DNA from 2 places in the Micromonospora inyonensis genome. Region 1 is predicted to be linked to the other one. Evidence: riboswitches for the same ligand, from Rfam matches in the RefSeq annotation. Region 1 holds a riboswitch; the other holds the start of a gene.
What was found. Region 1 has a riboswitch for cobalamin ahead of GA0074694_RS13935 (FecCD family ABC transporter permease). Riboswitches for the same ligand answer to the same signal wherever they lie in the genome.
Positions count from the first base shown of each region.

Region 1 (3,542 bases):
AGCTGATCGATCCGGGCTTCGGGATAGGCGAGCTCGATCACGTCCCGGTCCTGGTCCATCCCGGTGACGGCGATCAGTTGGTCGCGTGCGCCGACGGACAGCACGATCGAGATGATGCCGCCGTCGTACGCGTACAGCCGGGTGACGGGCTTGTCGACGCTCACGTCCTGCCCGCAGTTCTGGACGGTGATGGCACCGGTGGCCGCGCTCGATCCGGCCTCGCCGGAGGTGCACGCGGTGAGGGTGAACAAGCCGAGCACAAGAGCGGTGACACGGGTACGGCCGGGTGGGAAGACGGTCATGCCGGTGAGGTGTCCTTCCGGGGGTGGATGAGCAGATGGTGCTGCGGGAGGTCGGGGTGGGGCACCTGAACGGAGCCGACGCCGAAGTGCGTCTCGACGTGGTGGGCGCCGAGCACCTCGGCGGGCGGGCCGACGGCGACGATGCCCGCTGGCTCCGACGTCCGGTCGCTGCCCGCGCGCCAGCCGACGAGGGCCAGCCGGTCGAAGAAGCGCAGGGCGAGATCGAGGTCGTGCACGGTGGCCACCAGGGTTCGGGCGCGTGTGGCGAAGACCTCCAGGAGGTCGAGCTGCCAGGCGACGTCGAGGTGGTTGGTCGGCTCGTCGAGCAGCACCGTCGGGCACTGCTGGGCCAGGCCGCGGGCCAGGACGGCCCGGCGCCGCTCGCCGCCGGATAGCTGGTCGGCGACGGTGTCGATCCGGCCGGCCAGTCCGACGGCGTCGAGGGCGTCGAGCACGAGATCGCGCTCGGCGCGGCCACCGCGGGCCCAGGGACGGGTCTGCGGCACCCGGCCGAGGGTGACCATCTCCCCGACCCGCAGCTCGGAGGTCGTCACGTCCTCCTGAGGCACGTAGGCGAGCTGCCGGGCGCGTTCCCGGTTCGGGAGCCGCCGCAGATCGATCAGTCCGCCCCGCCCGTCGGCGATCAGCGCGGTTCCGGAGCTGGGGCGCAGCACTCCGGCCAGCACCCGCAGCAGCGTCGTCTTCCCGGCGCCGTTGACCCCGACGATGCCGAGCCGGCTGCCGTCGGCGACGTCGAGGTCGACTCCACGCAGCACGGTACGGCCGCCCATCCGGGCGGAGACGTCGTGCAGGCGTAGGGCGGGGGTCATCGGTCACCACCGAACCGGTACGAACCTCGGCCCATGAGCAGCAGGAACAGGGGCGCCCCGAGCACGCCTGTCACCACGCCCAGGGGAATCTCCTGCGGTCGCACCATCACCCGGGCCAGCACGTCGACCCAGACGAGGAACATCGCACCCGCCACCGCCGCGACCGGCAGGACGACCCGGTGCCGGGCGCCCACCATCAGCCGGGCCGCGTGCGGAACGATCAGCCCGACGAACCCCACTCCCCCGCTGACCGCCACCAGCACACCGACGACCACGGACAGGATCACGAACAGCGCCGTACGCAACGCGGCCACGTTGATCCCGAGAGCCGCGGCCGTCTCCGGCCCGGCGGCCAGCGCGTCGAGCCAGCGATGCACAACCAGCAAGCCGGCCGCGAGAACGACGACGAACGCGGCGGGTATCACAAGCTTTTCCCAGGTGGCTCCGCCGACGCTACCCAGCATCCAGAACATCACCGAGTTCGCCGCGCGCGCATCGTCGCTGAGGAAGACCAGCAGCGAGGCGATCGCTGAGAACCCGGAGGACAGGACGACGCCGGAGAGCACCAGCCGGATAGGGGTCAGTCCACCCTGCGCGGTGGCGATCAGCCAGATCAGCAGCGCGGATCCGACCGCCCCCAGCAGCGCCCCGGTCGAGACTGCGTAGAGGCCCAGCCCGGCAAGCGCGCCGGTGGTGAGGGCCGCGGTGGCACCCACCGAGGCGCCCGAGCTGATACCCAACAGGTAGGGGTCGGCCAGTGAGTTGCGTACCAGGGTCTGCATGCCGGCCCCGGCGATCGCCAGGCCCGCGCCCACGACCAGCGCCAGCAGCGCGCGGGGCAGGCGCAGTTCCCAGACGATGACATCCCAGCGGCCGGCCGGCTCGCCGGAGAAGCGGTCGGTGACCGCCGCGACGACCTCGGTGAGCGGGATTCGCTCGGAACCGAAGGCCAGCGAGGCGATCACGCTCAGGACCGACGCGACGGCCAGCACGAATAACAGCGGCCAGAACGGCAGCCTACGCCGGGGCATGATGCGGCCTCTCAAGTCTGGAGACCCTGATCGCGAGAGTCCATCGACGAGCATGTGAGCCGACAGGTCTTCGGACTTGGGGTCAACCGGCGGCACGGCCTTCCCAGAGAAGTACTCTCCAGTGGCGAAATCGTGCCGCCGTCGCCCGTACCGCTGCGCGCCAGTCCCGGAATCTCACCGGAGTTCCCTGGCATCCCTCAGGATGCGGTCGACTCGACCGGGATAGTACCCGCACCAGGCGGACTCCGCCACCGAGGACCTCACCCTGAATCGGTCGCTACTGCCGCGAACGCGAAACAACCGTCCAGTGACGAGGTCCAGTCTTGCCTGTCCCCAAAAAGCGGCTCGTTTGCGGCCACGTACCGGACGACCGTGTCCGCCAAGGCGTGCGACTGGACACACGTCCACGGCGCCTGACGCCCGCTGTCACCGGGTGCTCCATGGGTGCTCCAGCGCGATGGACGAGCCAACAGTTGGTGGACTGAGCGGCACGTCGTGCGGGCGAATCTGGGGATTGACCGCGAGTAGATGGACTCAAGCGACAGAGGTGGACCCATCGAGTCGATAGATGTTCATCTCTTAATCCGCGGGTTCGGGGTTCGAGTCCCTGGCGGCGCACCAGCAATAATGGCTCTGACCTGGCGGCGTTGGCGGTAACTCCGACGGCCTCGCCGTCGGGTGCGCTGGCGGCGGCGGGCCGGGCGCGGGCTCTGGCCCGGGTTGGGGCAAGCGAGCAGGCGCGGTCGGCCATCGACCAGGCACGCCGGATGTTCGACCAGGCCGGCGATGAGGACACCGACGTGGCATGACAGTGAAGCGCTGCGTTCCGGTCGCTACAGTTATCGAGTGATCGCTGGAGTCATCGTCCCCGGAGGCCGTTACGGTCCGCAGGCCCCTCTGCTCGACCTTGCCAGCGAGGCGCTCTCCGACCGCGACATACCAGTAGAGACGGTGAATTGGACCGTCCCGAAGGGTCTGCTGGACATCGGGCCGGAACCATTCGTTCGGGCGCACGTCTCTGCGGCACTACACCGGTTGGCCAGCGCGGCGCCCGCCGCGCAGCCCGTGATCATCGCAAAGTCGCTCGGCACCCACGCCGCCATGCTCGCGGCCGAACAGCAACTCCCAGCGATCTGGCTGACGCCGCTTCTGCATATCGAGGTCATCGCCGAGGCGATCGGCCGAAACCCGGCGCCCGCACTTCTTGTCGGGGGGACCCGCGACCGCAGCTGGCTACCTGACATCGCCGCAGCAACGAGCAAGAGGGTCGTCACCATCACCGGCGGCGATCACGGCTTGCGGCCACCCGGACCGCTACGGGCCTACACGCAAGCCCTCGGCGAGGTCGGTACAGCGATCGAAGAATTCCTGTCTCAGCT
Region 1 is NZ_FMHU01000001.1:3,073,489-3,077,030, forward strand. Features, by position in the region: gene GA0074694_RS13925 (ABC transporter substrate-binding protein) at 1-302, opposite strand, end outside; gene GA0074694_RS13930 (ABC transporter ATP-binding protein) at 299-1,132, opposite strand; gene GA0074694_RS13935 (FecCD family ABC transporter permease) at 1,129-2,163, opposite strand; cobalamin riboswitch at 2,208-2,391, opposite strand; gene GA0074694_RS13940 (alpha/beta hydrolase) at 3,010-3,542, shown strand, end outside.

Region 2 (3,542 bases), on a different contig from region 1:
GCTTCGCCACCGACATCCGTGGGCTCCACAGGCGTCTGCGCCAGAGCGGACCGCGCATGCCCGTACCCCCCGTCCGTCACGGCGAGCGGCTGGTGAGATTTCGTCACGTACCGGTCAGAGTGAGGGTAACGCTGATCAGGCGGACCTCTGGTGCGGACCGGCGAAAAGCCCGGCCGGGGCTGCGCGGGACCGGCGGGCAGGGACGGTGTCCGGGCCGGGGCGTGGTGGCCGGTCAGGCCGGGGCGGGGCCGGTGGTGTCGCGCAGGACCACCCCGGCGTCGAGCACCTCGATCCGGCCGCCGGCGGCCACCGGCTCCAGCGCGAGGGCCATCGCCCGTGCCCCCATCTCGACCAGCGGGAGCCGGACGGTGGTCAGGGCCGGCGTGACGTCGCGGGCGATCGGCATGTCGTCGAAGCCGGTGACCGAGACCTGGCCGGGCACGGCCACCCCCCGGGCCCGCAGCAGCGACAGCGCGCCGATGGCCATGGAGTCGTTGAGTGCCACGACCGCCGTCACGCCGGGCACCGCGTCGAGGAGGACGGCCGCCGCCCCGGCCCCGCTGTCCCGGTCGAACTCGGCGTAGCGGACGTGCTCCTCGGGCAGGGTCAGCTCCCGCTCGGCGAGGGCGCGGCGCAGCCCGGCCAACCGGTCGGTGGTCGTGGTGAGCAGCCGGGGGCCGGCCACCACCCCGATCCGCCGGTGACCGAGCGCGAGCAGCTCCCGGGCCAGCAGGTACGCGCCGTTCTCGTTCGCCGGCATCACCGCGTCGCCGGCGTGCTCGTGGCGTCCGATGACCGCGACCCGGCCGCCGGTCGCCTCGTACGCGGCGAGCTGTTCGTTGAGCCGGGTGGTGAAGCTGTCGTCGTGGTAGCCGGAGCCGGCCAGGATCATCGCCGCGACCTGTTGGCCGCGCAGCAGGTCGACGTACTCCAGTTCCCGTTCCGGGTCCCGGTAGCTGTTGCAGATGATGAGCAGCTTGCCGCGTGCGGTCGCCACCCGCTGCAGCCCTCGGGTGACCTCGGCGAAGTACGGGTCGGAGACGTCGTGCACGATGACGCCGACCACGCTGCGGTGGGGACGGGCCAGGAGCTGGGCGTGGGCGTTCGGGACGTAGCGCAGGTCGGCCACGGCCCGCAGCACCCGGTCGCGCAGCTCCTCGGTGACGGTCTTGCTGCTGCCGTTGATGACCCGCGACGCGGTCGCGGGGGAGACCCCGGCCCGTCGGGCGACGTCGGCCAGCGTCGCCATGGCCACCCCCGAGTGTTCTGCTGATGTGGTCGCGCCCTGAGTCGCGGCCTCAGGCTACCGCAGCGGGTAGGGCGGTCCCCGCCACCGCGGGGCCCGGCACGCCGGGCGAACGGGCGGAGGAAAGCCCTTGCCTGGCGGGATCGCCCCAGGCCGCCGGGGGCACTCCGTCAACCAGGCCACCTCGATGAACCGGCCGCTGGAGGAGGCCGTCGCGGACTACGCCGACGCGGGGGTGCCGGGCATCGTGTGGCGCGAACCGGTCGGGGCGTACGGCGTCGAGCGGGCGGCCCGGCTGGTCCGCGCCACCGGGCTCACCGTCACCTCCACTCCGCCGGGGCGGCTTCCTCACCGCCCACGACTGCCGGACGGAGAACCCGCGGGCCGTCGAGGAGGCCCCATCCTCGACTGCCCGGTGCTGGTGCTGGCCTCGGGCGGCCTGCCCGCCGGCAGCCGGGACCTCGACGGGGCCCGGCAGCGGGTACCGCGCGGGTGGTCTTCGTCACCATGGCACCCGTGCGCGGCAGCGGCTAGGGTGACGCTGCCGTGGTGCACGGGAAACCGGTGAAGTACCGGTGCGGTCCTCGCCACTGTGATCGGGAGTCCGCGGCCCTCGTCGAAACCGAGGTCACTGGGCGTACGCGCCTGGGAAGGCCGGCCACGGACGCACGTCCCGTCAGCCAGGAGACCGGCCACGGCACTGTGACGACCCGTCCACGAGGTGCTGGAAGGCAATCCCGATGCGCGAGCGCGCTCTGTCCACCGTGTCCCGGCGCGTCGCCGCGCCGCTGACCGTCCTCATCGTCCTGCTCGGCGGCTGCGGCACCGGGGACGACTCCACCCCGGCTGCCCCGCAGCCGGTCACCGCGGTCGACCTGACCAACTGCGGCACGCCGGTCCGGGTGGCCGCGCCGCCCCGGCGGGCGGTGACCATGAACCAGCCCGCCACCGAGATCATGCTGGCCCTCGGGCTGGCCGACCGGATGGCCGGTACGGCCTACCTGGACGACGCCATCCTGCCGGAGTACGCCACCCCGTACGCCTCGGTGCCGGTGCTGGCCGAGAAGTACCCCTCGAAGGAGAAGCTGCTCGAGGCCGAGCCCGACTTCGTCTACGGCTCCTTCCACAGTGCCTTCGGCGACGAGGGCGCCGGTGACCGGACCGGGCTGGCGAGGCTCGGTATCGGGACGTACCTCTCCCCGGCCGGCTGTCCCGCGCCGCACCGGCCGGCGAAGCTGACCATCGACCACGTGTTCGGTGAGATCCGGGACGTCGCGGCCATCTTCGGCGTACCCGATCGGGCCGAGAAGCTCATCGCCGACCAGCGGACCCGGATCGCCACGGCCGCCGGCCGGGTCGACGGTGCCGGGGACCTCTCCGTGCTCTGGTGGGACGAAGGGACCGACGCGCCGAGTGTGGGCTCCTGCTGCGGCACTCCCGGCCTCATCATGTCCTCGGTCGGGGTCGGAAACGCGTTCGCCGACCTGACCGGCGACTGGGCCGACAGCGGCTGGGAGACCCTCGCCGAACGCGATCCCGACGTGATCGTGCTGGTCGACGCGGCATGGGACACGGCCGCCGCGAAGAAGGCGTTCCTGACCGGCCACCCCACGCTGCGGCACCTCAGGGCGGTGAGCGGGCAGCGCTTCGTCGTCATCCCCTTCTCCGCCACCTCCGCCGGGGTGCGCGTCGTGCGCGGCGTCGAGGCGCTCGCCGAAGGCGTCGTCCGGATCCCCGACGGGACCGGGCGCTGACCACCGCGACCGCGCCGCCCACCCAGGCCGCCCTCCGCCCGGCCCGGCCCGCCGGCCCGGCGCTGCTCGTGCCCGTGCTGCTGGTCGCCCTGGTGGCGTCGATCGGGGCGGCGGTCACCATCGGGCCCGCCGACATCTCGATACGGACGGTGTGGACCGTGGTGGCCGACCGGCTGGGGCTGCTCGACTCCGACCTGCCGGTGCTGCGCGAGCACATCGTCTGGCGGCTACGGCTGCCCCGGGTGCTCGGCGCGGCTCTGGTCGGGGCGGGGCTGGCGGCGGTCGGCGCGGTGATGCAGACCGTCACCCGTAACCCGCTGGCCGACCCGTACCTGCTCGGCGTCTCCTCCGGGGCGTCGCTGGGCGCGGTCGCGGTCCTGGTCGTCGGTCTCGGCAACGGCGTCGCCGCGCTGACCGGGGGTGCCCTCGCCGGTGCGCTCGCCGCGTTCGTCGTCGTGATCGCCGTGGCCGGTCGGCGGGGTGCCCTCGAACCCACCCGGGTGGTGCTCGCCGGGGTGGCCGTCGCGCAGCTCTGCGCCGCG
Region 2 is NZ_FMHU01000002.1:1,629,358-1,632,899, forward strand. Features, by position in the region: gene GA0074694_RS21705 (hypothetical protein) at 1-16, opposite strand, end outside; gene GA0074694_RS21710 (LacI family DNA-binding transcriptional regulator) at 233-1,249, opposite strand; gene GA0074694_RS31895 (hypothetical protein) at 1,434-1,814, shown strand; cobalamin riboswitch at 1,777-1,957, shown strand; gene GA0074694_RS33130 (ABC transporter substrate-binding protein) at 1,987-3,000, shown strand; gene GA0074694_RS21720 (iron chelate uptake ABC transporter family permease subunit) at 3,069-3,542, shown strand, end outside.
Region 2: it holds a riboswitch for cobalamin, as region 1 does, so the genes downstream of both, GA0074694_RS33130 (ABC transporter substrate-binding protein) here and GA0074694_RS13935 (FecCD family ABC transporter permease) in region 1, are expected to answer to the same signal.